DNA from 2 places in the Paraburkholderia lebeckiae genome. Region 1 is predicted to be linked to the other one. Evidence: riboswitches for the same ligand, from Rfam matches in the RefSeq annotation. Region 1 holds a riboswitch; the other holds the start of a gene.
What was found. A riboswitch is a leader RNA that binds a small molecule or an ion and turns the genes downstream of it on or off. The one in region 1 is predicted to bind thiamine pyrophosphate.

Region 1 (14,218 bases):
TGCCAGACGAAAATCGCCACGATCAAACCGATGATCAGTCCCGCGAGCGATGCTTGCCACGCGGGTCTACGCGCCCAGCCGAGCAGCGCGAGCACGGCGATGATCGGCAGCGCGGCGACGATGAACGACGGAAAAAGCGAATTGCCAACCGGAGTGAGTAGTTGATGAAACATCACGTCTCCTTCGTTGTTGTGTAATTCGACGCGGGGGATTGCGCATGACGGCGCGTCGCTCTGATTCGGCGGACGCTCACAAGTGGCCTCGACAAAGCGGCGTCGCCCGATTTAAGCGGGTGCTGCATGAAACCTTCTAAGGATAGAGCGCCATATCGGCGCGTCAAGCCGGGAAAGTACGGGCGGGGTATGCGCGGCGGAGGGCGATACGCGCGGAAAAACGACTCTTGAAAAAGCGCGCGCGCCGGCAGTTGAAGTGCCGGCGCGTGCACGCTACGCGACGAAAGAGGACGGTTCAATGCCAGTGGCCGCCCCCATGGCCGCCCCAATGGCCGCCCCAATAACCGCCAATGCCGATCGCAATCGACGGTCCGTAGTAGGCGGGGTAGCCGTAATAAGCGGGATAAGGATAAGTCGGCGGCGGATAGTAGGCGGGATAAACCGGCGGCGCCGCATACACGGGCGCGGGAACCGCATAACCGGGCGGCATGTCTTGCGGTGCGACCTGCATTTGCGCCTGGGCTTGAGGCGGCTGCTGTTGATCGGTCGCCGGCGCGGTTTGGTCGGCTGTGGTCGCGGGCGCGGTCGAATAGTACGACGGGTAATAGCCGGCGGGATAGTAGCCGGCGGGGTAATAGCAGCCTGCAAAACAGAGACTCGAGGCGAGCACGCAAATCGTGGTGGCGGGCCGCGCGAACCTCGCGGAAAAACTGGACGAATCGCGTGGCGTCGAGAGGCGCACCACGCAAAGATGGGTGACGACGCGGGACTTCATGGCGTGCTCCTCGATGAACCGATGCCGCCTTGCGCGACGTCGTTATGAGGAGCTTACGCTCTTGCCGCGGCAGCGCTGTGGCAAAACCGCAACCGCATATTTCAGCCTATTTCCACGCGCGTTGTCGGGACGAGGGCGCACCGCATCCGGCGCCCTCGGCAGTCCGGATCGTGGTCCGAAAAATCGTTTGCTGTCCTGTACGAACCGTTAGATGCCCATCGGCCGCAACGCTCACTTGCCGCTCATTTGCCGCTCACTTGCCGCTCACTTGCCGACCTGGTTACCGATGACACCGCCTACCGCGGCGCCGCCCAGCGTCGACCAGCCATTGCCGCCGATCGCCGCGCCAGCAGCGCCGCCGACACCCGCGCCGATCGCGGTGTCGCGTGTACGTGGAGACATGTCGCCGCATGCCGCGAGGCCCGCGACGAGTGAAATGGCGGCTGCGACCGTACCAAGACGAGTACCGAGATGACGGATCGATTCCATGATGCTGACTCCGCTCGTTGTTGGAAACAGATGTTTCCTTTTCTCAGCACGCAACGTGCCTGCTCGATGCGGTGGAAAAGAAAAGCCCGCCATGCCGGCGGGCTTCGATACTGCACTGCTGGTTCGCGCGAATCGCGCAACCCGCTTATTGCCGCTGATAAATCTCCGCGCCTTGCTTCATGAACTCGATCGACTTTACTTCCATGCCTTTCTTCAGCGCTTCGTCGTCGGTGACACCTTGTTGCGCGGCGAACTCGCGTACGTCCTGGGTGATCTTCATCGAGCAGAAGTGCGGGCCGCACATCGAGCAGAAATGCGCGACCTTGGCCGAATCCTTCGGCAGTGTTTCGTCGTGGAATTCGCGCGCCTTGTCCGGGTCGAGACCGAGATTGAACTGGTCTTCCCAGCGGAATTCGAAGCGTGCCTTCGACAGGGCGTTGTCGCGCACCTGCGCACCCGGATGACCCTTCGCGAGATCGGCGGCATGTGCGGCGAGCTTGTACGTGATGATGCCGGTCTTCACGTCGTCCTTGTTCGGCAGACCGAGGTGTTCCTTCGGCGTCACGTAGCACAGCATCGCGGTGCCGAACCAGCCGATCATCGCGGCGCCAATGCCCGACGTGATGTGGTCGTAGCCCGGCGCGATGTCGGTGGTCAGCGGCCCGAGCGTGTAGAACGGCGCTTCGTCGCACCAGTCGAGCTGCAGGTCCATGTTTTCCTTGATCAGCTGCATCGGCACATGGCCCGGACCTTCGATCATCACCTGCACGTCGTGCTTCCACGCGATCTGCGTGAGTTCGCCGAGCGTCTTCAGCTCGCCCAGTTGCGCTTCGTCGTTCGCGTCGTAGATCGAGCCGGGACGCAGGCCGTCGCCGAGCGAGAAGGCCACGTCGTAGGCCTTCATGATTTCGCAGATCTCTTCGAAATGCTCATACAGGAAGCTTTCCTTGTGATGCGCGAGACACCACTTCGCCATGATCGAGCCGCCGCGCGACACGATGCCGGTCATCCGGTTCGCCGTGAGCGGCACATATTGCAGACGCACGCCCGCGTGGATCGTGAAGTAGTCGACGCCTTGCTCGGCCTGCTCGATCAGCGTGTCGCGGAAGATTTCCCAGGTGAGGTCTTCAGCCTTGCCGTTGACCTTTTCGAGCGCCTGATAGATCGGCACCGTGCCGATCGGCACCGGGCTGTTGCGGATGATCCATTCGCGCGTTTCATGAATGTGCTTGCCGGTCGACAGATCCATCACCGTGTCGCCGCCCCAGCGGATCGCCCACGTCATCTTGTCGACTTCCTCGCCGATCGACGATGTCACCGCCGAGTTGCCGATGTTCGCATTGACCTTCACGAGGAAGTTGCGGCCGATGATCATCGGCTCGCTTTCCGGGTGATTGATGTTGTTCGGGATGATCGCGCGGCCGCGCGCGATTTCCTCGCGCACGAATTCCGCGGTGATTTCGGTGAGGCCGTTCGGACCGAACGCGCTCGCGCCGAATGCCTGGCCGGGGTGCTGACGGCCCATCATCGCGGCGAGCTTCGCGCCGTCCGGGCCGCTCGTCTTCAGGGTCTCCAGGTACTCGGCACGGCGCTGGTTTTCGCGAATCGCGATGTATTCCATTTCCGGCGTGATGATGCCTTGCTTCGCGTAGTGCATCTGCGTCACGTTCCTGCCGGCGATCGCGCGGCGCGGCGTGCGATGCAGTCCCGGAAAACGCAGCTGCGCGGTGGCCGGATCGGCGGCGCGCTCGCGGCTGAAGCTGCTCGACAGACCGGTCAGCGGCTCGGTGTCGCCGCGCTCCTCGATCCACGTCTGGCGCAGCGCGGGCAGACCCGCGCGGATGTCGATCTCCGCGTCCGGGTCGGAGTAGGGGCCCGACGTGTCGTACACGTAGATCGGCGGATTCTTTTCGCCGCCGAAGCTGTCGGGCGTGTCGGCCTGCGAGATTTCGCGCATCGGCACGCGGATGTCCGGGCGCGAGCCGCTTACGTAGACCTTGCGCGAATTCGGCAACGGCGCGACGGCCGCCTCGTCCACGTGGGCTTCGGCGGAAATAAACTTCGGATTGGCGTTCATGTAAGTCTCCGTACAAAGTGGGGCGGCTAAGCAGGAGACCGAGATGGAAGTAGTCGGAAATCGCGGAGAGGTGAGGCCCTTGAGGCTGGAGCGAAATCCGTACGCTTCCCTGCGCTGGCATTATCCAGATCAGGTTCAAAGGGTATTTCTCACCCACGCAACACGGACCTCCAGCTCCGCGCTACGCAGGACCCCCGCGTTAGCAGCGCACACGATACACCGGCCGCCAGCGGTTTGGCAACCTGTCTGAATGACTCAAAAAAACTGGTCCGGATGAAACCAGACATCTCCTATGCTTGATTCGAGACCGCATCAGACAAGGCAACTTACAGCGAGGGAACGGCCGGCTTACAGTGAAAAATCGTCGGCAGCTTCAGGCTGATACAGGATTTTGTCGAGCTTGAGCACTTTCTGGTCGCCGCTGGGTGGCGTGAAGCGGACGCTCTCGCCGCGGCGCGCGCCGAGCAGCGCGAGGCCAGCCGGCGAGAACACGTTCAGGCGCCCTTGCGCGAAATCGGCGTTGGGCGGATAGACGACGGTCCACGTCATCTGTTCGCCGCTCGCCGTGTCGATCAGCGTCGCTTGTGAGTTCATCGTCACGACGTCGGCGGGGATGTCGTGCGAGTCGACGATCACCGCGCGTTCGAGCACGTCGTCGAGCATGTGCTGCAACTTGGCGTCGGCGGCCGCGTATTTCTCGAGGCGGGTCACGTCGAGTTCGGTCAGGTAGCAGGTTTTGATCTTCTTCATCATCAGGACTCCGGATAAGGCGGTCATGGATGGCCGCGTGCAACGACCCATGGGGTGGTCGGCGGATGAGTGGACGAATGGGAGAGCCCGGTGCCCGGCGACGCGGCCCTGGGTATTGGCGGGCTGCGTCAGCGAGGGCGCCGGGCGGCGTGAAGCGGGAGCGTTCGGGGCGTCTCGCCGGGGCCGTGCGCCGCGACGCCCGCGCGCGCGCACTCGCCTGCGCGGCGTGGGCGCAAGCGAGCGAGAGCACGGAAAGTCGGACGACGCAGAGAAGTCACGGGCAAAACGACCAGGTGTTGGGGACGAGCGATCGAGAGGTGCCGGGCGACAAAGCGTGAGGCCGCGCGGCAGCAGCGAGACGAAAACTTAATGTTAGCACGCTGTCTCACGCAGCTCCGTTTGCGACGTCGCGCCCGTCGATTGACCGTTTTTGTGCGGTGCGAGAAGAAAGCGGTGTGGTCCGCATTGCGTTCAAGCCAGTCAGAGGACTGCCGTTAAACAGGTGCAGCGAAGGCCGCACTCCAGCGAAGCGATTCGCGGGATGGCGCGTGAATGGCGCGAGGCGACTCGCGCCGATCGACAGAGAGGTGCACATGAAAGCGGAAAGCAGGCGGTGGCGAACGTTCGGTCGCACAGTCGCAGTGGTGGCATTGCTTGCCGCGCCGCTGGCGGCGCCGGCGGCATCGACGGTGACGGGCGGCGTGATCCGGTTCGTGGGGATGGTCGTTGCACCGCCGCTGCAGGTCAGCGTGGATACGGTGCCCACTGGCGTCGCCGTCGGTAGCGCGAGCGTGGCGGGTCAGCGCTTCTCGCGCACGGTGACGTTCAGCGCGCCGCCGGGCGTCGTCAGCAGGGCCGTTGTCGCGCTCGAAGTGAACGGCGGCACGCAGTCGCGCGATCTGGTGGCGGCGCGTTTCGTCGATGGCACCGGGCGCGTCGCGACGGCCCGCGACGGCCACTACGCGGTCGATCGCGCGGGCGGCGTGCTGTCGTTGAACGCGAAGCGCACCGATACGGACACGCGCGTGACGGTGGTGGTCAGTTACGACTGAGTCACGGGCGAGCTTTGGCTGGCTCATCCCACGCCGGAAAAAAATTAAAAGAGGCTTGTCATAACCGGCCGCGCGGTTCGACAAACGTGCAGATTACGATCGGAGCACGTCATGTCGACCGCGCACAATCGCTCGATACTTCAGCGCTTTACGACTTTTTCGACGCCCGCCGTCGGCCTCGCGCTTTTTCTGCTGAGCGGTTCTGGCATCAATGCGGCCGACGCGGCCGGGCCCCTATGCGCCACGCACAGCCCCGCGCACCGCGTCGCGCTCGTCGAGCTGTACAGCAGCGAAGGCTGCGATAGCTGCCCGCCCGCCGACCGCTGGCTCAGTCAATGGAAAAGCGACGGTGCCGCGCACGGCATCGTGCCGCTCGCGCTGCACGTCGACTACTGGAACAGCCTCGGCTGGACCGACCGCTTTTCCCAGCATCGCTTCACCGAACGTCAGCAAACGCTGACGCGTCTCGCGGGCGCGCACACGCTCTATACGCCGGAAGTGTTCGTCGCGGGCCGCGAGCTGCGCGACTGGTCGCAACGCGACAGTTTCGAGCGCCGCATCGCCGAGCTCGTCGCCGAACCCGCCCAGGCGAGCGTCGCACTTGCGCTGAGCCCGCGTGCGCCCGGCGCGTTCGATGTCGATGCGCAGTTCAGCACGACGCCAGCCGCCGCCACGGGTGCGTCGAGCGCCTATCTCGCGGTCTATGAAAACGCGCTGACGACGCAGGTCGGCGCGGGCGAAAACCGCGGCGCGACGCTGCATCACGAGCGCGTCGTGCGCGCCTGGTTCGGGCCCGTGCCGCTCGTCTCCGGTCACGCGCGGATTCATCAGGACATCGATGTACACGCTGCGAGCGTCGATGCGCAAGCCGATCCGAGCGCCAACGCCGCCGGCCGCTTCGGCGTGGTAGCGTTCGTCGAAAGCGACACGAGCGGCGACGTGCTGCAAGCGTCCGATCTTCCCGCGTGCCGCTGATCGACATCGCGCTCGCCGCATTCTCTACCGCTGCTCGAGGAGAGCCCCATGTCCACACCCCACGCCTTGCGCCCCAGCGCACCCGCCACGCCCACCGCGCCGAAGCGCGGCGTCATTCATCCGCTGTGGCTGCGCATCACGCATTGGCTGAACGCGCTCGCCGCGATCGTGATGATGCTGTCGGGCTGGCGCATCTACGACGCGTCGCCGATCTTCCCGGCGTTCAGCTTCCCGACCGCGATCACGCTGGGCGGCTGGCTCGGCGGCGCGCTGCAATGGCACTTCGCGGCGATGTGGCTGCTGGTGTTCAACGGTCTCATGTATATCGCGCTGAATCTCGCGAGCGGGCGTTTCGTGCGCAAGTTCCTGCCGCTGACGCCGCGCGCGGTACTGCGCGATTTCGTCGCCGCGTTGCGCGGGAAGCTGTCGCACGACGATCTGCGCGTCTACAACGCGGTGCAGAAATTTGCCTACCTGTTCGCGATCGTCGATCTGATCGTGCTCGTGCTATCGGGGCTCGCGATCTGGAAGTCGGTGCAGTTTCCGCTGCTGCGCGAACTGATGGGCGGCTACGACAACGCGCGCATCGTGCACTTCAGCGCGATGTCGCTGCTGGCCGCGTTTCTTGCGGTGCATCTGGCGATGGTCGCGCTCGTGCCGCGCTCGCTGCTCGCGATGCTGCGCGGACGTTGAGCCGCGGCTACCCACGCTCATGCTCACGCTCATGAAAACGCAACGCGAATTCCAAACGGATACCGAATCATGAACAAGCCGATAGAGAAACCAGCGGACCCATCCACACATCGTGTTAGTCACAAGCTCGACCGCGCATCGATCCTGCTCGATGCCAAGCGCGAACTGGCGATGCCGTCGCGGCGCCTGTTCGGCAAGCAGCTCTTGACGCTCGGCGGCCTGTCGATGCTGACCGGCTGCTCGCTGACCGACGACGCTTCCGTGAACCGTTTCCTGACCGCCGTGTCGCGGCTGAACGATCGCGCGCAGGCCGCGCTGTTCGATCCGAAGCAGCTCGCGCCGACCTACACCGAAGCGCAGATCACGCGGCCGTTTCCATTCAACGCGTACTACGGCATCGACGACGTGCCGCACGTCGACGGCTCAGATTATCAATTGAAGCTGAGCGGTCTCGTAACCGGCCAGCGCGTGTGGACGCTGCCCGAGCTATACGCGCTGCCTCACGCGGAGCAAATCACGCGACACATCTGCGTCGAAGGCTGGAGCGCGATCGGCCGCTGGGGCGGCACGCCATTCCGCGATTTTCTGCGGCGCGTCGGCGCGGACACGACGGCGAAGTACGTCGGCTTCAAATGCGCGGACGACTACTACGAAAGCATCGACATGCCGACCGCTTTGCATCCGCAAACGCTGCTGACGTTTTCCTACGACGGCGAACGGCTGCCCGCGAAATACGGCTACCCGATGAAGCTGCGCATGCCGACCAAGCTCGGCTACAAGAATCCGAAGCACATCGTCGAAATATTCGTCACCAACACGTATCCCGGCGGCTATTGGGTCGACCAGGGCTACAACTGGTTCGGAGGCTCCTGACGCATGCGGGCGCACGCGCGCTTGCGGCAGCGGCTTCGGAAGCACGCCGGCTCTCGCCGGCTTCGATTCATCCACCACCAAGGAGTCATCCCATGAAGAAGATTGCAGTTACCACGATCGCGTTGTTGATGCTGGCAAGCGGCGGCACGGCCTTCGCGCAGGCGAGCGGCGCGATGTCCAACGATGAGATGTCGAAGAATGCGATGTCGAAAGATTCGATGTCCAAAGACAGCATGTCGAAGGACGGCACGAAAAAGGACACGATGAAGCACGACTCGATGAAAAAGGGCGGCGACGCGATGAAGCACGAGGCGTCGGGCACGATGGGCAACTGAGTCGGCGCCGAGGGCGCTTAGCGATCCTGCCGATGCGCGGCCGCGCATCGAAAGGATCCGACACTGACCGTAAGCCGGGGATGCGTCCCCGGTTTTTCTGTTGCGGGAAACCAAAAAGTTACGATTCTGTCGCGTGGCGTTCTCGGCGCTTACTGCATAATGCGGTGCGCGCCGCGGCTTTGCCAACCTCGCCGCCGCGCAGCGCGGCCGAGTTCCATCGTGTCGTTCTGACCGGCGCGGCCGCCACCGCCGTTTCTGGCGCTTCCGGCGCCGCCCATCGTCTTACCGTTCCACCGACATGTCCGCCAGCCTCGCCCGTCCGACCGCATCGCCGATGCGGTGCCCGCCATCCCGCCCGAAAGGTATCGACGCAGGCTCGGCGCCTTGCGGGCATCGAGCGCATCGCGCGGGTCGAGTGGCGACGGCGGGCTGAAGCATGTCGCTGCAACGTTCAGTTTTTTCTCCGCGCGGCTGGCCGCTGCGTCTGCCGCAATCGCGCAGCGGGCGGATCGCGCTCGCGCTTGCCGTCGTTTATCTGGTGTGGGGCTCGACGTACCTCGGCGTGCACGTCGCGCTCGGCTCGTTCCCGCCGCTGCTGATGTCGGGCTTGCGCAACCTGTTCGCCGGCATGGGTCTGTTCGTGTTCGCCGCGCGCCGCAAGCCAATCTGGCCGAGCTTCGCCGAAATCCGCAACGCGGGCCTCGTCGGCACGATGCTGGTGGGTCTGTCGAGCGGCATGCTCGCCTACGGCATGCGCACGGTCGGCACCGGCACTGCGGCCGTGATGGTCGCGACCGTGCCGCTGTTCGCGACCGTGATCGCGGCCGTCGCCGGACGCAAGATCGGCCGCGGCGAATGGTTCGCGGTCGGGCTAGGGCTCGCCGGCATCGTGATTCTGAGTCACGGCGACAGCACGCCGGGCTCGACGGGCGGCAGTCTCGCGATTCTGTGCGGCGCGCTGTTCTGGGCCGGCGGCGCGCATCTGGCCGGACAGCTGAAGCTGCCGTCGGACCTGTTTCTGTCGACCTCGCTGCAGATCGGCCTCGGCGGCGCGATCTCGACGCTGGTCGCGTGGGCGTCGGGCGAGCGGATGCTCGAGCTGCATTTTCTGCCTCTCGTCGCGTTCCTGTATCTGATGCTGATCGGCACGATGGCCGCGTACGTCGCCTACGGTTATCTGATTCGCCACACGAGCCCGATCATCGCGAGCAGCTGCATGTACGTGAATCCGGTCGTCGCGGTCGCGCTGGGCGCGCTGCTGCTCGGCGAGCCGGTCACCCGCTCCACGGTAATCGCGACGATCGTGATTCTGATCAGCGTCGGCATGTCTTTCTGGTTCGATTACCGGAAGAAGCGCAGCGCCTGATAGCGGCGCGGTTCTCATCGAACCGATACCGGCAATCGCGGGCCGCCGTGCCGTTTCATCGCGTTCTGAAAATGCGTCGCGTCGAGTGCCAGCCAGCACGCAATCATTCACGAAAAAAAAGCCCGCCGCGGCATTCCGCGACGGGCTTTGCAAATCCTGCTGCCATGTGCCGGCTTATTTCGCCTTATCCGCCTCGTTCGTGATGGCGTGGCCGCCCTTCGAAATATCTTCGCCGGCGCCCGCCATCGTGTTGCAGCCGGTGACAAGCATGGCGGTTCCTGCAAGCACAAGCAAAGCGATCAGTCGAGTCATGAAACTTCTCCTTGTCGAGAATGCATCGGTTGATGTCGTCCGACCGGGGCCATGCCAGTCGATCAGGTCTCGATCCGGTTTCGAACCGGCCTGATTGCATGGTAAAAAAAGGGCGGGGGCGGCGCTGTCGGCCGCGCCGCGATTTTGTTGTAGGCGTGCTCCGGTGTTTGCGTCGGCGCACTCCTACAACGGCTTGGGGACGCTGCGGCGAGCATCTGTCAGACGGGGCTTTGCGACGAAGTGGGCGGCGTGGCCGGCGACGTCAGCGGCTGATCGACCGAAGGCGTCGCGGCGCTCGCGCTCGGCATCACGACGTCGATGTCGGTGCCGTTTTGCGCGCCACGGCGGATGTCGAAGCGCCCGCCATGCGCGGCCACGCGCTGACGCATGCCGAGCAGGCCGTGCGTATGTGTGCGCTTCAGGTCGGCCGGCATGATGCCGATGCCGTTGTCCGCGATATGCAGCGCGACCTCGCCGTCGCCGACCCGCAATGCGATTCCGACCTTCGAGGCCCGCGCGTACTTGGCGGCGTTCGTCAGCGATTCCTGCGCGACCCGAAACAGCGCGATTTCGGTCTGCTCGTCGAGCTGGATATCGTCGGCGGGCAGGTGCAGATCGAGCGTCCAGTTGTTGCGCTGCGCGGCTTCGTCGGCGAGCGTGCGCAGCGCGGTAACGAGCCCGAAATTGGCCAGCACGGTCGGCCGCATGTCCTCGATGATGCGCCGCTTCAACGCGATGCCCTGGTCGAGATTGGCGAGCGCGCGCTGCAGCTTGTCGGCGATGTCCGGCTCGCTGTCCTTCAGCTTGCGGCGCGCCCATGCGACGTCCATCCGGCATGCGGTCAGAATCGCGCCGAGCTCGTCGTGCAACTCGCGCGCGAGCTGGGTCTTTTCGTTTTCGCTGACCGCCTGCAGATGCCAGCCGAGCGCTTCGAGCTGCCGCGTGCGCTCGTTGACGAGCTGGTCGAGTTCCTCCTGCTGCGTGATCAACTGACGCTGCGCGCGCGCCTGCCGGTCGATCTGGATGCCGAGATTGCGAAACAGCAGGATGAACAGCACGATGTTCAGCGCCGACAGACCCGCCGCGCACAGCGTCGACAGCCGCTGATCGGCGCGGCTCGCGGCCAGCGCGTGCTGAGCGCGGCGCTCCTCGTTGTCGCGCAGCAGCGTGAGCGTACTGTCGATCAGTGACGCGTCCGCCGGATTGACGTCGCTCGCGGGCCCGCATACGCCGAGATCGAGCGGATGCGGCGCGGCGTGCTGCATCGCGGCGGCGCCCGCACCGATGCGCGCGTCGATTAGCGCGAGAATCTGCGTGAAGCTCGCGAGTTCCGCGCTGTCCGCGCGGCCGCCGCGATAGAAGTGGTCCAACTGCTGCGTGGTGTCGCGGATGCGCGCGGCGCTCGCGCAGAACGCGTGGGCGGATGCGTCGTCCTTCGTCAGAAGAAACTGGTTTTGTTGCGCGGTGAGGCGCGACAGATCGCTCGCGAGTGTGCTCAGTCGCACGGTGACGTCGCGCGCTTCAAGCGCGGTTTCATACTCGGCGGTGATGCGCTGACGCGCGGTCTCCAGAATCACGAGGCCTCCCACCGTGATCACGATCGCCACCGTCATCGCGATCGCCCAGCTGCGATTGCGCATCCAGTCGGCAAGCCGCGCCGTGGCGCGCGCGCCAGGTTGTTCCGGCGGGTTCTGCAGATTCGACACTTCCGGCTCCAGAAAGAGGGCATCGACTCCGGCATCGACTTCAGCATCGCGCGAAGCCGCGCGCGTAATGTCGTCGTAATCCAATGTAAGCGGATTCTCACACGAAAAACGGCGAGCGTCGGAATGCGCGCGGCGCCGCGCATCGATAGCATGGACCCGATCGTTCATGCAATGTTTCGGGAGGAAGCCATCATGTTGAAGTGGGCACTGTTCTTCGCGATTGTCGCTGTGATCGCCGGTCTTCTCGGCTTCACCGGCATCGCGGCCGGCGCGGCGGCGATCGCGAAGTTCCTGTTCTTCGTCTTTGTCGTGCTGTGCATGGTGTTCCTCGTACTGGGCTTCGTCGTGACGAAGAAAACGATCGATTAGCGCGGCCATCGCCGTGGCGGCAAGCCGCGCCCTCACAGCAGGCGAGCGATTTGCTGGTAGTCGATTGGAAGGCCAACAAAAGGGAGAAATGCCATGCTTCACTATGCTCTCGTCTTCTTCGTGATTGCGATCATCGCAGCCGTGTTCGGCTTTTCCGGCATCGCGGCCGGCGCGGCCGAAATCGCGAAGATCCTGTTCTACATCTTCCTCGTCGTGTTCGTGGTCACGTTGCTGCTCGGCGTGTTTCGAACCTAGCCGCGCGAGCCGGATGAACGCAACATGAGGTAGGCAGCGAAGTACGCAATACGTAGGAGCGGGTAGTCAACAAGGCGCGTGAACGCGCGGCGTTTGAATCCCCGATTTAGGCGCCCGCGTTCGAAGCGCGCCGTGATTCCACCCTCGGCGCATCAGGCGCGATTCGTGCTGATGCGCGATTCACCCAATACCGGATAAAGGAGAAGTTCGATGGCGAAGCAATCTGGCGACACGTTCGTGATGGACATCAAGAAGATCCGCGAGGACGCGCGCAAGCATATGTCGGATGGTCCGGTCACGCAGAGCTATGGCGCGAATCGCGAGACGGTGCTCAAGCTGCTCAACGACGCGCTCGCCACCGAGATCGTCTGCACGCTGCGCTACAAGCGCCATTACTTCATGGCGAAGGGCATCAATTCGGAAGCGGTCGCGAGGGAATTCGCCGAGCACGCAACCGAGGAGCAGGAGCACGCCGATCGCATTGCCGAGCGCATCGTGCAGCTTGGCGGCGAACCGGATTTCGCGCCGGACGGCATCAAGGCACGCGCGCATTCGGAATACAAGGAAGGCACCGATCTGACCGACATGATTCGTGAGAACCTGATCGCGGAGCGCATCGCGATCGACACGTACCGCGAGATCGTACGGTATCTCGGCGAGAAGGACGTGACCACGCGCCGGCTGTTCGAGGAGATTCTCGCGGTCGAAGAAGAGCATGCCGACGATATGGCGGATCTGCTCGCGGGGCGAGAGTAGCGCACCAGGCGACAGGGAAGCGTCGACGGACCGGGTCGCGGGCGAACTCGGGAATGCCGGTGGCTGCGGTGCGAAGCCGCCCTCGCGTTCCGCGTCCAGCCGTGGCCCCGGATCATTTCAATGTCCGCATCGGAGCGACTCCCTTTGCACGGAACCCAACCGATGATTCGAGTGCTGATAGTTGACGATCATGCGATCGTTCGAGGTGGTTTCAGACAGTTCGTCGCCGACGAGCCGGACATGTGCGTCGCCGCCGAGGCCGCCACCGGCGAGGAAGCGATCTGCCTCGTGCGCGAGCAGGCATTCGACGTCGTGCTGCTCGACATCGCGATGCCGGACAAGAACGGCATCGACACCTTGCGTGTGATCAGGCAGGTGCGTCCCGAGCAGGGCGTGCTGATCCTGTCGGGCTACCCGGAGAGCCAGTACGCGATCAATCTGCTGCGCGCGGGCGCGAACGGCTATCTGAACAAGGACTGCGAGCCGGAGGAAATCGTGCGCGCGATCCGCTCGGTCGCGCGCGGGCATCGCTATCTGTCGGAGGCGGTCGCCGACGCGCTTGCCGACAATCTCGACAAGCCCGCCGCGGGGCGTCCGCATGAAGCGCTGTCGGAGCGCGAATTCCAGATCTTCTGCAAGCTCGCGGCCGGCCAGTTGCCCACCGAGATTGCCGAAGAGCTGCATCTGTCGGTCAAAACGGTGAGCACGTATCGCGCGCGGGTGCTCGAGAAGATGCGTCTCGCGAACAACTCGGACCTCACGTATTACGCGATCAAGAATGGCCTGATCGAATGACGGACGATCGAGATATCCCGATGAACAGCGAACCGAACCCCGCTACCGAGTCAGCCAGCCGCGCGCCGTTGCGCGTGCTGCTGATCGAGGATTCGCCGCTGATCCGCCGCAGCCTCGTAGAGGCGATCGATGCGTCGGGCCTGCTGCGCGTGGCCGCCTATGCCGATTCCGCCGATCAGGCGATCGCGCTGCTCGGCGACGAAGCGTTCGACGCGGTGATCGTCGATTTGCAGCTGAAGCAGGGCTCGGGCGTGCCGGTGCTCGCGTATCTGCAGCGCGAGGGGCTGATCGATTCGATGTTCGCGGCGGTGCTGACCAATCACGCGTTGCCCGCGTACCGCGAGCGCTGCGAGCAGTATGGCGTGCGGCACTTTTACGACAAATCGTTCGAGTTCGATCGCGTGCTCGATGCGCTGCATGAGTATGCGTTGGGGCGGGGTGGCGGGGTGTAACGACTCGACCGGCGG
Region 2 (14,218 bases), on a different contig from region 1:
TGTGTGCCGCTCGGCGCTGGCGGGCTCGCGCCGGGGCGGATCAGCGAAGGTGCAGCGCTTACTTTAGCACTGCCTGATCCGACTCTGCGCGACGACAGGCACGCGATGACAACAGTTGGCAAGCACTCGAAAGCCCTCGCAAGCCCACGGAACGGATCGTAACAACCGCGCGAAAGCGTGCTTTGCTTCGCCCATCGTCGGCACTCGCGCGGCGCGATGATTGGTTCCGCAGCAAGTCGCGCCGCACGCCGAACGAGGCCCGCTGCCTCGGACGACGGCGCGCGGCGTTCAACCGACACCGGTGCGCAATGCGCGCCTTCGCGAGGTCCATCATGACGATCCACAATACGCTCAGTTCCACGCCTTTCTCCTCGCTGGCGAATAAGCCGGCCACGGAGAAGTCCGCCAGTTCAAGCTCCACGGGCGCAGTGGCGAAATCGCAGCAGAGCGCCGGGCTCGGGCAGCCTGCACTGCCTGCGCCGGGCACGGGGCTCATCGGCCATCTGGTCAACACGACTGCGTGAATCGGCGAGGTCCGCGTGCCGTTATCCAGAACTACTGAGCAGCGGCGGCGCGCCGTGGCGTGGCTCGTTGCCGGCGCGCTGCTGTTGCCGCTCGGCGGCTGCGGCGCCGCTGCGCTGCCATGCCGGCTCACGGCAGCGACCCTGAAAGTGCTGCCGGTGGTCGGCCATGCGGCGGCGACGCCTTTCGACATGTGCGCTTCCGCGATCGATTGAATCATGACGCTCACCCGGATGGTTGGTGCACTGATGCTGCTCGGCGGCGTGCTGTCGTGCGCCGCGCATGCACAGCTCGTCGGGCGCAGTGCGAAGGCGGCCGGCGCGGCATCGAACAGCGTCGTCACCTACACGCGGCGGCGCTCGCCGGACGCGCCGTTTTCGTTTCGCGGCGTCGCGCTCGGCATCACGATCGACGAATTCCGCGCGGGCTCGACCGTGCGCGCGACGCCGGTCGGCAGCGTGCCGATCTGCGAGACGGACGTGCAGGCCGGAGCGCTCGGCATGCGGCTGAAGTCGCACGATAGCCTGAGCGTCGCGTGCCGCTGGGCGCATCGCGATGATGAACGCTGGGCGGTGTCGCAGGCCGTGGTCGATGGTGCGCCGGCGCTCGAACACGTGATGCGCTTCGCGCGCATCGACGGGCAGGGCGCGCTGCGTCTCTACGAGATGTCGTTCGTGATCGACGAGCTGACCGCCGAGGATCTGCGCGACGCGCTCGAGGATCGTTACGGGCCGCCGCGTCTCGCGACGCGCAACGCGGCGGCGCCGGGCGCGATGCCGATGTACGTATGGGAGAACGCGGTGAGTTCGATCACGCTGTGCTTTCTGCCCGGCAGCCGCAACGGCACGCTCACGTATCTGCTGAAGGGCTCGGATGCGTGGTTGAAAGCGGTCGTGCGGCAGTGGCAGGCGAGCGGCGCCGACGCGGGCTGACGATTGCCTGGCAACCCTGATTACCGGTGCGATCCCAACGCCGAAACCGGGCGGTGTCCGGATAGGCCGCCTCTCTTCGACTCCTTTCATCCTTTCCGCCACGGAGCCAGCATGACCGCGCTACGTCTCACCCTCGTGCTCGGCGCCGCGACCTGTCTCGCGGCCTGTTCGAGCGCGCAGACCAGGTCGATCGTCGAAACGCCGATGGCGCCGCCGCTCGCGTCCGCGCCGTTGAACGTCAACACGCAAGGCGCGATCTATCAGGCCGGCGCGCCGCTGCTGCTGTATGAGACGCCGCGCGCGCAGCACGTCGGCGACGTGCTGACGATCCGGCTGTCGGAATCGTATAGCGGCAACAACAGCGCGAGCGCGTCGGCGAACCGCGCGAGCAGCATCACCGCGACCGCCGCGGATCAATCGACGAATGCCGCCGCGCGACTCGCGAAACTGTTCAACATCGGCTCTGCCAGCACCGACTACAAAGGGCAGGGCAATCTGAGCGACATCAGCGACATGACGGGCACGCTAGCCGTGACCGTGATCGGCATGGTGTCGGGCGGCAATCTCGTCGTGTCAGGCGAGAAGGTGATCGCGATGAGCGGGACCCGCGACCGTCTTCGACTCTCGGGCATCGTCAATCCCAAGGACATCGAAGCAGGCAATTACGTCGCGTCGAGCAAGGTCGCGAACGCGCGCATCGAGCAGGCGGGCCTCGGCATGGTCAACGATGCGACGACGATGGGCTGGCTGCAGAGGATGTTTCTGAGTGTGCTGACGTTTTGACCGTCAGCCGGGTTAGCGCGGTGCGCGCGACACCGCGCTGCGCGTTACGTGCGACGCGTGGGCTGGATCAGCCGGCTTCGACCATCAGGCGCCGCTAACCGGGCGGCGGCGCAGGTCCGCGTTCGGCCGCGCCGATCTCGCCGTCCGGCACGAACACGTAGCCGCGTCCCCACACGGTCTGCACGTAGCGCGGTTCCGACGGGTCCACTTCGATCAATCGACGCAAGCGCCAGATCGATACGTCGAGACTGCGATTGCGATGCGCTTCGCTATTGCCGTGCAGTTTTTCGAGCAGCTGCGCACGCGTGAGCACGGTCATCGCGTGCGTGACGAACACCTTCAGCATCGCGAATTCGCTCGAACGCAGCGTGATGCGATCGCCGTCGCGGCGCAGTTCGCGCGCGGGGAAATTCACTTCGAAGCGGCCGAAATGATAGGGCGCGCGCTGTTCGGGCGCGCCCGGCGCGATCGAGCCGCGACGCCGCAGCACGGTGCGAATCCGCGCGACGAGCTCGCTCGGTTCGAAAGGCTTGCCGAGATAATCGTCGGCGCCGAGTTCGAGGCCGATCACGCGATCGATCGGGTCGGCGCGCGCGGTCAGGAGGATCACGGGAATGTCGTCGCCGGCGACACGCAAGGCGCGCAGCGCGCTGATGCCGTCGAGCTCCGGCATCATGATGTCGAGCACGACGAGCGCGGGCCGCTCGTGCTGCAATCTGCGCTGCAACGCCAAGCCATTTTCCAGCGTGGCGACCTTGAAGCCGCGGCCGTGCAGATATTCGCTGACGAGCTCGCGTACGACGGGATCGTCGTCGACGATCAGGATGGTCTGGTTCATTCAGGTCATCTTAGTGATGCGCACGGGCCGCGCAAAGCGTATACCGCTTTCCAATCCTTTCCCGTGTAAGGCGCTGCAAGCGAAAGCAAAGCCGCGGGCACTCAGTGGGCCGGCGGGAAGGCCTGCGAGGTTTGCAGGGTCGGCTGTTGCTGCGCTTGACGCGGGAAATCGGTCCGATCGATCACCATCCGCTCGATCAGTCCGCCGAGCTTGACCGAGGCCGACGAAAAACGGTCGGTGTTCAGGCCGCCGGTCTGATAGCGCGCGGTGACCAGAATGCGGCCGCTCTGGATCAGCGTCAGATCGATGATCGACAGGTACTGGATCGATTCGTCGCTGAACGAGCGGCGGCCATAGTCGATCGCGGCGTTGTAGACGAGCCGCGCTTCGCAGCCGGCCGGCGAGGTGCCCGGATTGTAGACGTCCGAACGAATACCGCGGCGCTCGAGCGCGAGCTGCAGCGCCGGCACGAAATCGCCGACCGATACCGTCGGGTTCACTTCGATGCAGACGTGCTGCAAATCCGCGGGCCGCCCGTTGACGAAGGTCGGCGACGAGTAGTTCGACGCGATCGCGTAACCGGCCTGGATGACGGAGCCGGTGGCGTCGGCGGCCTGGATCAGCGTCCAGGCGCAGCCGTCGAGCGCGAGCGTCAGCGTCGCGACGAAGGCGCCGAGGGCGCAACGACGCCGGCATATCAGCGAGGCGCCCAGACACAGGCGCCAATGCCTGGTTGCCGCTGGCGCGCGCACGGTCGGCGACGAGGTCATGAGGCAGCGCCCGATCCCGGTCACAAAATGCGATGGAGCATCAAAAGCAGCGACGGCCGCGCGCTCAGCGCGTCACGCGCAGTCGCAGTTCGTTCTGACCTTGCACGCTCGCGGTGACGTTCACGCGGTGGGCGTCGGTGGTCACGACGAAATGCTGGCGCACGGGTGTGTTGACGTCGTGCACGACGCGCGGAAAGCAGGCGGCGATGTCGGCGCCGAGTTCTTCGAGCGGATCGTTGATGACGCCGTCGGCTTGCCAGTGCGCGCGCCAGTGGCAGTCGTACGCGTTCGGGCCGGCGCGGCAATCGTCGGTACGGGAGACACCCGGCAGTTGCGCGGCGGCCTCGCCCGGCAGTTGCCGGAAATCGCTCGCTTCGACGATGTGCGTGAGCGCCGGGCAGATATCGGCGGGTTGGTTCGGCTCGGTCGTTTGCGCGGCATCGGCGGCGTTCGTGAGCAGCAGCGCCGCGCCGCAGGCGAGCGCGATGCGCGGGAGCAAAGACGGGAGCAAAGGTGAAACACGGCGAGCGAATGACATGGGCGAGGAGTCCGAAGAGCGGTTGCGATGAAAGACGTGACTGACATCAACGACGGCCGACGCATGGCGCGGCCCGTACGACTATCGTCGCTGCTCGCAGGCATTTTCAAAGCGCGGAACAGCTTGCGCGCTCCGCAAATGCTTTCGAACTCTTCTCGTGTCTTTCCGGATGTTGCGTCCGTAGGTGCCGGCGCGCAGGCGAGGCTTAACCGAGCGTCAAGCCGCCATCGATGTGAATCACCTGGCCGGTGATGTGGCGTGCCGCGTCGGACAGCAGGAATGCGATCAGCGCGGCGACGTCGTCCGGTTCGGCGACGTGACCGAGCGGCGTGGCTTCGGCGGCGTGCGCCCACACAGCCGCGTTGTCGGCGCTTGGGCCGCGATCCTTGCGCGTGTAACCCGGCGCCACGCAATTGACGGTCACGCCGAGCGGCGCGAGCTCCGCGGCCGCCGTTTTCGCAAGCGCTTCGAGTGCCGCTTTCGCGGCCGCCGTCGCGGCGAATGGCGCATCCGCGCGATAGCGATGCGCGACGAACGAACTCAAGGCGACCACGCGACCGCGCTTCGATATTTCGAGCGCGGGCATCGCGCGCCGCACGAGCGCGGCGAAGGCGGCCGGCATCGCGGCGAAGGCGGCGCCGAAGGTGTCGGGATCGAGCGCGGCCAGCGTTTGGCGCTGCGCATGGCCGGCGTTCGCGACCAGTTGATCGAGTGCGCCGAAGCTCGTGAGCGTCTGATGGATCACGTGCTCCGCCGCACCGCGCTCGGCGAGGTCGCCGAACACCGTCGCGCAGCGTGCGCCGCTTGCCGTGCAGTCGGCGGCAACCTGCACGAGCCGTCGACGGGACGCGTCGTCTGCGCCGCGCGCGTGCAACATCAACGACGTATGCGGCGCCGCGAGGCGCCGTGCGAGCGCCGCGCCGATGCCGGAACCGGCGCCCGTGATCAGCACGACGCGAGCGGCGGCGCCGTGCGCTTCGCTGGCGTGAGCGCCGCTCGCGTCGCTCACGCCGCTACCGCTTCGGCAGAACGCTCGACTTCGAGCGTTTCGTCATGGAACGCTGCGAGCGATTCGCGATGCGCGACGCTGACGATCGCCGCCTTCGGCAACCGCTCGGTGAACAGCCGATAGAGCCGCGACTCGTTTTCCGCGTCGAGCGCGCTGGTCGCTTCGTCGAGGAACAGGTAGTCCGGCTTGTGCAGCAGCACGCGAGCGGCGGCGAAGCGCTGCTGCTCACCCGGCGACAGCACGCGAGTCCAGTGCGCGGTTTCCTGCAGACGGTCCGCGTATTCCGACAGATGGCAGGTGATGAGCGCGTCGCGGCATTCGTCGTCGCCATAGGTGTCCGCCGCCGACGGATACGCGAGCGCCGCCTTCAGCGTGCCGATCGGCATGTAGCTGACCTGCGGGATGAACATCATGCGCGCGTTGACCGGTGCGTCGATCGAGCCGTCGCCAAACGGCCACAGGCCCGCGAGCGCGCGCATCAGCGTGCTCTTGCCGGCGCCCGACGGACCGCGCACGAGCCAGCGCGAGCCCGGCCGGATCGCGATATCGCGGATGCGCGACAGTGGGTTGCCATTGGGCAGCGCGAGCTGGAGGCTGTCGGTGGTAAGCGTGTTGCTGTCGACGAAATGCAGATTGATGCCGCCGTGTTCCGTGGCCGGCGACACCGATTCCTTCAGACGCGGCGAATGCACGACGCGCTTGAATTCGCGCAACCGGTTCACGGTCGCGCGCCATTCGACGAGGCTCGTATAACTGTTGATGAACCACGAGAACGAATCGCTGACCGTGCCGAACGCGCTCGAAATCTGCATCAGCACGCCGAACGTGAACGCGCCCGCGAAGTAGCGCGGCGAGGCGACGACGATCGGAAAAATGATCGCGATCTGGCCGTAGAAGCTCAGCACGAAGGTCAGGCGCTTCGTGTACTTCATTACCTGCCACCAGTTGTCGCGGATACGGCCGAACAGCGTGCGCGCGTTCGTCTTCTCGGTTTCCATGCCGTTGTAGAACGCGATCTGCTCGGCGTTCTCACGCAGCCGGATCAGACCGAAACGGAAATCGGCCTCGACTTTCTGCGCCTGATAGTTGATCGACACGAGCGGATGGCCGACCTTCTGCGTGATGAGCGAGCCGACCACCGCATACAGCGCCGCGGCCCACACCATATAGCCGGGGATCTGCAGCGGCATGCCGCCGAGCGAGATGCTCAACGCGCCCGCGAGCGACCACAGGATCGTGATGAACGACACGAGCGTGACGACGGTCGACAGCAGATCGAGCGTCAGCGACAGCGTGGTGGTCGCGAACGACTGCAGGTCGTCGCTGATCCGCTGGTCGGGGTTGTCGGCGAGACGGTCGCGCTCGATGCGGTAGAACGCGCTGTCGTTGAGCCACTCGTTCAGGTAGCGGGTGGTCAGCCACTGGCGCCAGCGGAAGCCGAGCATCTGGCGCAGATAGCGTCCATACACGGCGAGGATGATGAAACCGAACGCGAGTCCGGTAAAGATCATCAGCAGGTGCGGGAAGTCGTGGACGTTCTTCGCCTGCAGCGCGTTGTAGAAGTCCCTGCTCCAGCTATTCAGGCGCACGTTGATCCAGACGACGAGCAGATTCATCACGATGATCGTGACGAGCAGCCCCCACGCGATGCCTCGCTCCTCGGAAACCCAGTAGGGCTTGATCAGGGTCCACGCGGAGACCTTTTCGTCGGGCGGCAGCGCGGGGCTGGCGGAAGTATGTGGTGTCATGAGCGTCCTGATGAAGTGCTGACCCGAAGTGCCATTCCGGCGTACGGGTCCGATCTGGTTGACCCATGTCGGGCGATCCCGCGAGCAGCAGGCCCCTTTGCGAGGGCGTGGCTGCCGCGGGTCTGCGATGCCTGGCCGGGCATCGCGCTATCACGCTCGATGAACGCGAGCCCGGACGGGCGCCCGATTCTGGCGTGACGCCCTTAAGCGAAAATTAATTTTCGGGGCCGGCATCCGCTGGGGTGCCGCCGCCACGCATGCGGCCACGAGCACCGCGCGCGCCGCGTTTTTGCGGCACCGGTCACGGCATTGTGCCAGAGCGCCGGGCCGCTTCGCACCGGCATCTCGATAGACGGTGCCAGATCAAAACCGGGTGGCGACCGCGGGGCGCTGGTTTGCGGGCGCCGCGCCTTTTATGGTCTAATGACCTGCGACGAAACAGGGGTGCTTCGCCCACAGGCGGCATGACTTTCATGCCGGGGCGGCGAGGCTGAGAGAGACCCTTTGCACCCGATCCGGGTAATACCGGCGCGGGAAGTTTCCGGAAGCAACCATCTTCCATTCCCCGCCGGGCGGCGAGCGCAGCTCACATGTGCACGTCGTGACCGGCCGGCTTCACCCGCCGGTTTCGTCCTGGGTACGTGCGTTTTTGGCCGTACGGAAAGGACTCGATGACCGCCTATTCTTCAGACATGCATTTTTCCCTTCGTCACGCCGCCTCGGGCGAGCCGTGCCGCTTTGGTTTTGCCCACCGCAGTCGAACGGAGCGCGCGCGATGAACCGTCCCGCCCGACCCGATTTCGCCGTGCTCGGCGGCGGCCTGTGCGGCCGGCTGGTCGCGTGGCGCCTCGCTGGCGACGGGCATCGCGTGGCGCTCTACGAGCGCGGCGATGCCACCGGTTCGCAGGCTGCCGCGTGGGTCGCCGCCGCGATGCTCGCGCCGCTGGCAGAGGCCGCGAGCGCCGAGCTGCTGATCACGCGGCTTGGCGCGAGTTCGCTCGAAAGCTGGCCGCGCGTGCTTGCCGAACTGCCGGAGCCGGTGTTTTTCCAGCGCAACGGCACGCTCGTCGTCTGGCATCACGCGGATCGCACTGAGGCGCCGCTATTCGAGCGGCGCGTGCGTGCGAACGCGCCGGCGGAGTTGCTCGACGGCGGCTTCGTCGCGTTGGCGGGCGCGCAGCTCGGCGCCGCCGAACCCGCGTTGGCCGGCCGCTTCAGCCAAGGCTGGCTGCTGCCGCGAGAAGGCCAGCTCGACAACCGCCAGGTGCTGTCCGCGCTCGCGGCCGGGCTTGCCGAGCGCGGCGTCGACACGCACTGGAACACGCCGATCGACGACGCATCGCTGCCCGACGCCGGCATCACCATCGATTGCCGCGGGCTCGGCGCGAAGCCGGTGCTGCCGACGCTGCGCGGCATCCGCGGCGAAGTTGCGCGCGTGCATGCGCCTCACCTGCAGCTGACGCGCCCGGTGCGGCTACTGCATCCGCGTTACCCGCTGTATATCGCGCCGAAGCAGAACGGCCTCTACGTGATCGGCGCGACCGAGGTGGAGGGCGAGGACATGTCGCCCGTCAGCGTGCGTTCGGCGCTCGAGTTGCTGAGCGCGGCGTTTTCGGTGCACCCCGGCTTCGGCGAGGCGCGCATTCTCGAGCTGAATTCGCAGTGCCGGCCGACCTTGCCCGATCATCGTCCCGCGCTGCTGTGGGACGGCGCACGTACGCTGCGCGTGAACGGCCTGTACCGGCACGGCTACATGATCGCGCCCGAAGTCGCCGACGAAGCCGTGCGCTTCGCGAGCGCGCTGCTCGACGGCCGCGTCGGTGATGCCGACGCATTCGCCGGCTGGCGGCGCGACTCACGCTGGAGCGAGCTGTTCCAGCAGCATTTCGCGCGCGAGCCGGCCCGAGCGTAGCGGCCGACGTGCCGCGCGCGATGCCGCTTGCGCCATTGATTGAACCGTATTCGAACACCATGGACATTCATATCAATCAGAAGCCGTTGTCGCTGCCCGAGGGCGCGACTGTCGCCGATGCGCTCGCCGCCTTTGGCGCGCGTCCGCCGTTCGCGGTCGCGCTCAACGGCGATTTCGTCGCACGTGCGCAGCATGCGGCGCGCGCGTTGCAAACGGGCGACCGGCTCGACGTCGTGCAGCCGGTCGCGGGCGGCTGAGCGCGACCGCGCCAGTCTGTCGCTTACCGAACGCAACAACCGTCGCCGAAAACCCATTGCCGCAACGCGGTCGGTTCTAGCCGCGACGGCAAACCAGGATGATGCAAATGACTTCTCACGAGACCGCCGACGCGCTGACGCTATACGGTCAAACTTTTGCAAGCCGCGTGCTGCTCGGCACATCGCGCTATCCGTCGCTGCAATCGCTGTCCGATTCGATCGACGCCGCGCGCCCCGGCATGGTGACGGTCGCGCTGCGCCGTCAGATGAACGAGGGCAACGCCGAAGCGGGCTTCTTCGATCTGCTCAAGCGCCACGGCGTGCCGCTGCTGCCGAACACGGCGGGTTGCCTGAGCGTCGGCGAAGCGGTGACGACCGCGCACATGGCGCGCGAAATCTTCGAGACCGAGTGGATCAAGCTCGAACTGATCGGCGACGACTACACACTGCAGCCCGACCCGGTCGGCCTGATCGAAGCCGCCGCGCGTCTCGTCAAGGATGGCTTCAAGGTGCTGCCGTACTGCACCGAAGATCTGGTGATCGGCCGCCGTCTGCTCGACGCCGGCTGCGAGGCGCTGATGCCGTGGGGCGCGCCGATCGGCACCGGCAAGGGCGTGATCAATCCATACGGGCTGCGCGTGTTGCGCGAGCGGCTGCCGGACGTGCCGTTGATCGTCGACGCCGGGCTCGGCGTGCCGTCGCATGCGGCCCAGGTGATGGAGTGGGGCTTCGACGGCGTGCTGCTGAACACGGCCGTATCGCAGGCGACGCACCCCGACGCGATGGCGCGCGCGTTCGCGCTGGGCGTCGAGGCGGGTCGGCAAGCGTATCTCGCGGGCCCGATGGCCGAGCGCGAGAGCGCGCACGCGAGCACGCCGGTGGTCGGCATGCCGTTCTGGCATCAGGATGGGGGTGCCGCATGACTCAGACGTTGACGCTGAAGGACCGCGATCTGTTCTGGCCGACGGCCGACGAACTCATCGAAGCCGCCGAGCGCATCCGCGCACGTCTCGGCGACTGGCCGCCGACGCACGCGCCGTGGCGCATCTGCCTGATCGCACCCGACGAACCGAACGGTGGCGACCTGATCGTGATCGCCGACGCACAGCAGCACGGCGAGCAGATCGCGCGCTGGCTGACGCGGGGTGCGGGCGTGATCGTCGCCGCGGAAAACCGCGCGACGCTGCAACTGGGCGGCGAGAAGTACGGCCTCGAAGGCCATCTGGCGGAAGACTGGATTCCCGCGCTTGCCGCGTTCCTCGACTGCGGTTTCGATCCGCACGACGCGCTGGTGCTCGCGCTCGCGTGGCGCGATGGCGACGAAACCCGCGCCGACGATGCTTTCCCGGCCGACCTCGCTCGCTTTCCGCGCCTTACCGACCTGCCGGCGGCACCCGCCAAGGCGTTCCCGCGCTGCCCGGCAAGGCTCGGCCTGTATCCGGTGTTGCCGACCGCGGACTGGGTCGAACGGGTGGTCGGCTTCGGCGTGAAGACGGTGCAGTTGCGCCGCAAGTCGGCCGAACCGGCCGACGAGCTGAAGCGCGAAATCGCGCGCTGCGTGGCGGCCGGCCGCGCGCACGACGCGCAGGTGTTCATCAACGATCACTGGCTGGCGGCGCTTGAGGCGGGCGCGTACGGCGTGCACCTCGGCCAGGAAGACGTGCATACCGCGGATCTGTCCGCGCTGGCCGACGCGGGCATCCGGCTCGGTCTGTCGACTCACGGCTTCTACGAGATGCTGAAGGCGCTGCATTTCCGGCCGAGCTACATTGCATTGGGCGCCGTGTTCCCGACCACGACCAAGGTCATGCCGACCGCGCCGCAGGGCTTGCGCCGCCTCGCACGCTATGTGCGGCTGCTCGACGGCGTGGTGCCGCTCGTCGCGATCGGCGGGATCGATCTGCAGGTGCTGCCGGACGTGCTCGCGACCGGTGTCGGCTGCGCGGCCGTGGTGCGCGCGGTGACGGAAGCGGCCGACCCGGCCGCCGCCGTTTCTGCACTGCAACACACGTTTACGCAATAATCGTCAGGCATAGTCAAGGAACGGGGCACCTCACGGCAGCTTTTGCATGATGGCCCTATAATTCGGCCTTCCCTGTAAAAGGATCGTCAGTTTGGTGCCTTCCTATCCCGAGACCTTACTCGAGCTGCGCGACGTCGACTTCGGTTACGGCGACCGGCTCGTCCTGTCGAATCTGAATCTGCGCTTTCGTCGCGGTCAGGTCGTCGCAGTCATGGGCGGCTCGGGTTGCGGCAAGACCACGGTGCTGCGGCTGATCGGCGGCCTCGTGCGCGCCCAGCGCGGCCAGGTGCTGTTCCATGGCGAAGACATCGGCGAGCAGACGCGCGAAGGCCTTTACGCGCTGCGCCGCAAGATGGGCATGCTGTTCCAGTTCGGCGCGCTGTTCACCGACATGTCGGTGTTCGAAAACGTCGCCTTCTCGCTTCGCGAGCACACCGATCTCCCAGAAGAACTTCTGCGCGACCTCGTGCTGATGAAGCTCAACGCGGTCGGTCTGCGCGGCGCGCGCGACCTGCTGCCGTCCGAGATTTCCGGCGGCATGGCGCGACGCGTGGCGCTCGCGCGCGCAATCGCGCTCGACCCCGAACTGATGATGTACGACGAGCCGTTCGCCGGTCTCGACCCGATCTCGCTCGGCATCACCGCGAACCTGATCCGCACGCTGAACCGGGCGCTCGGCGCCACGTCGATCCTCGTCACGCACGACGTGCCGGAATCATTCGCGATCGCCGACTACGTGTACTTCGTGTCCAACGGCGGTGTGCTTGCCGAGGGCACGCCCGACGAACTGCGCGCGTCGACCGATCCGACCGTGCGGCAGTTCATCGACGGCGCGCCGGACGGCCCGTTCAGATTCCACTATCCGGCGCAGACCCCGCTCGCGGCGGACTTCGGCATTGGCGGAGGCAGGTCATGATCAGTACGATCGGTCGCTCGGTCATCACCGGGCTCGGCACCGCCGGCTACGCGACGCGCTTCTTCCTGCGGCTCGTGCTCGAATTTTTCCCGCTGCTGCGCCGCCCGCGTCTTGTCACGAAGCAGATCCACTTCGTCGGTAATTATTCGCTCGTGATCATCGCGGTGTCGGGGCTGTTCGTCGGCTTCGTGCTCGGGTTGCAGGGCTATTACACGCTGAACCGTTATGGCTCCGAGCAGGCGCTCGGGTTGCTGGTCGCGCTGTCGCTCGTGCGCGAGCTCGGGCCGGTCGTGACCGCGCTGCTGTTCGCCGGGCGCGCGGGCACGTCGCTGACCGCCGAAATCGGCCTGATGAAGGCGGGCGAGCAGCTCACCGCGATGGAAATGATGGCCGTCGATCCGGTCAAGGTCGTGATCGCGCCGCGCCTGTGGGCCGGCATCGTGTCGATGCCGATCCTCGCCGCGATCTTCAGCGCGGTCGGCGTTCTGGGCGGTTACGTGGTGGGCGTGCTGCTGATCGGCGTCGATGCCGGCGCGTTCTGGTCGCAGATGCAAAGCGGCGTCGACGTGTGGCGCGATGTCGGCGCCGGGGTCGTCAAGAGTGTGGTGTTCGGCCTCGCGGTGACCTTCGTCGCGCTGTTTCAGGGCTACGAGGCGAAGCCGACGCCGGAAGGCGTGTCGCGCGCGACGACCCGCACGGTCGTGTACGCGTCGCTCGCGGTGCTCGGGCTCGATTTCCTGCTGACCGCACTGATGTTCAGCTAAGACCGCGCAGCGTGCCGGGTGCCGGCGGTGCTTGATGCGCCGCGCACGGCGGGAAGTGGCGGCGGCGCGGCGGATTCACTTTGGGATGACGATGAAAAAGAATGTTCTCGACTTCTGGGTCGGCCTGTTCGTGGTGCTGGGTTTCGTGGCGTTGCTGTTTCTTGCGCTGAAGGCCGGCAACATGAGCTCGTTGTCGTTCCAGGCAACCTACCCGGTCAAGCTCAAGTTCGACAACATCGGCGGGCTGAAGCCCCGTGCGCCGGTCAAGAGCGCCGGCGTGACGGTCGGCCGGGTCGCGTCGATCGGCTTTGACAGCAACGCCTACCAGGCGCTCGTCACGATCGATATCGACAAGCAATACCAGTTTCCGAGGGACACTTCGGCGAAGATCCTGACCTCGGGTCTGCTCGGCGAGCAGTACATCGGGCTCGAGCCGGGCGGCGACTCGGAAATGCTGAAAGCCGGCGATACGATCTCGATGACGCAATCGGCGATCGTGCTGGAAAACCTGATCGGCCAGTTCCTGTATAGCAAGGCCGCGGATTCCGGCGCGGCGAAGCCCGCCGCATCCGCCCCTGCACCGGCGCCGGGCGCGCCGGCCTCCGGCGCTGCCGGCCAGTAAGGCCAACAAGGAGAATTAGATGCAGACCACACTGCAGACCCCGCGCAGCGGCGCGCGCGTCCTACAGTTCGGCAAGGTCGCCGTGGCGGCTGCGCTGCTCGCCGGTTGCACGACCGTGCAGACGCCTACCAAGGGCGACCCGTTCGAAGGGCTGAACCGTACAATCTTCACAGTCAACGACAAGATCGACCAGTACGCGCTGAAGCCCGTTGCGCAGGGCTACGTTTGGATCACGCCGCAGCCGGTTCGCGACAGCGTGACGAACTTTTTCTCGAACATCGGCGACGTCTATATCGCGGCGAACAACCTGCTGCAGCTGCGCATCGCCGACGGCGTGTCCGACATCATGCGGATCGTGATCAACACGTTGTTCGGCGTCGGCGGCCTGTTCGACGTCGCGACGCTCGCGAAGCTCCCGAAGCACGACAACGACCTCGGTCTGACGCTCGGCCACTACGGCGTGCCGGCGGGCCCCTATCTGGTGCTGCCGCTGTTCGGGCCGAGCACGGTGCGCGATGCGGTCGGCTCGCTCGGCAACTACTACGTGAACCCGATCAGCTACGTCGACCCGCCGGGCCTGAGCT

Region 2: linked by a shared signal. The riboswitch ahead of HDG39_RS24000 (FAD-dependent oxidoreductase) and the one ahead of thiC (phosphomethylpyrimidine synthase ThiC) in region 1 are both predicted to bind thiamine pyrophosphate.

Annotation. Positions count from the first base shown of each region.
Region 1 covers NZ_JACHDK010000005.1:126,548-140,765, reverse strand. The annotation lists gene HDG39_RS11870 (L-lactate permease) at 1-173, opposite strand, end outside; gene HDG39_RS11865 (hypothetical protein) at 469-948, opposite strand; gene HDG39_RS11860 (YMGG-like glycine zipper-containing protein) at 1,213-1,437, opposite strand; gene thiC (phosphomethylpyrimidine synthase ThiC) at 1,583-3,514, opposite strand; TPP riboswitch at 3,603-3,720, opposite strand; gene HDG39_RS11850 (GreA/GreB family elongation factor) at 3,863-4,267, opposite strand; gene HDG39_RS11845 (hypothetical protein) at 4,906-5,316, shown strand; gene HDG39_RS11840 (DUF1223 domain-containing protein) at 5,428-6,291, shown strand; gene HDG39_RS11835 (cytochrome b/b6 domain-containing protein) at 6,340-6,984, shown strand; gene HDG39_RS11830 (molybdopterin-dependent oxidoreductase) at 7,054-7,857, shown strand; gene HDG39_RS11825 (pentapeptide MXKDX repeat protein) at 7,950-8,192, shown strand; gene HDG39_RS11820 (EamA family transporter) at 8,629-9,558, shown strand; gene HDG39_RS11815 (entericidin A/B family lipoprotein) at 9,733-9,870, opposite strand; gene HDG39_RS11810 (sensor histidine kinase) at 10,089-11,744, opposite strand; gene HDG39_RS11805 (DUF1328 domain-containing protein) at 11,769-11,945, shown strand; gene HDG39_RS11800 (DUF1328 domain-containing protein) at 12,039-12,200, shown strand; gene HDG39_RS11795 (ferritin-like domain-containing protein) at 12,411-12,956, shown strand; gene HDG39_RS11790 (response regulator) at 13,119-13,751, shown strand; gene HDG39_RS11785 (response regulator) at 13,772-14,203, shown strand.
Region 2 covers NZ_JACHDK010000014.1:77,341-91,558, reverse strand. The annotation lists gene HDG39_RS35670 (hypothetical protein) at 333-524, shown strand; gene HDG39_RS35665 (DUF6726 family protein) at 540-737, shown strand; gene HDG39_RS24035 (hypothetical protein) at 741-1,454, shown strand; gene HDG39_RS24030 (flagellar basal body L-ring protein FlgH) at 1,566-2,237, shown strand; gene HDG39_RS24025 (response regulator) at 2,332-3,075, opposite strand; gene HDG39_RS24020 (hypothetical protein) at 3,177-3,845, opposite strand; gene HDG39_RS24015 (hypothetical protein) at 3,910-4,383, opposite strand; gene HDG39_RS24010 (SDR family NAD(P)-dependent oxidoreductase) at 4,589-5,392, opposite strand; gene HDG39_RS24005 (ABC transporter ATP-binding protein/permease) at 5,389-7,140, opposite strand; TPP riboswitch at 7,571-7,694, shown strand; gene HDG39_RS24000 (FAD-dependent oxidoreductase) at 7,916-9,052, shown strand; gene thiS (sulfur carrier protein ThiS) at 9,112-9,309, shown strand; gene HDG39_RS23990 (thiazole synthase) at 9,417-10,232, shown strand; gene thiE (thiamine phosphate synthase) at 10,229-11,332, shown strand; gene HDG39_RS23980 (ABC transporter ATP-binding protein) at 11,424-12,248, shown strand; gene mlaE (lipid asymmetry maintenance ABC transporter permease subunit MlaE) at 12,245-13,012, shown strand; gene mlaD (outer membrane lipid asymmetry maintenance protein MlaD) at 13,104-13,634, shown strand; gene HDG39_RS23965 (MlaA family lipoprotein) at 13,654-14,218, shown strand, end outside.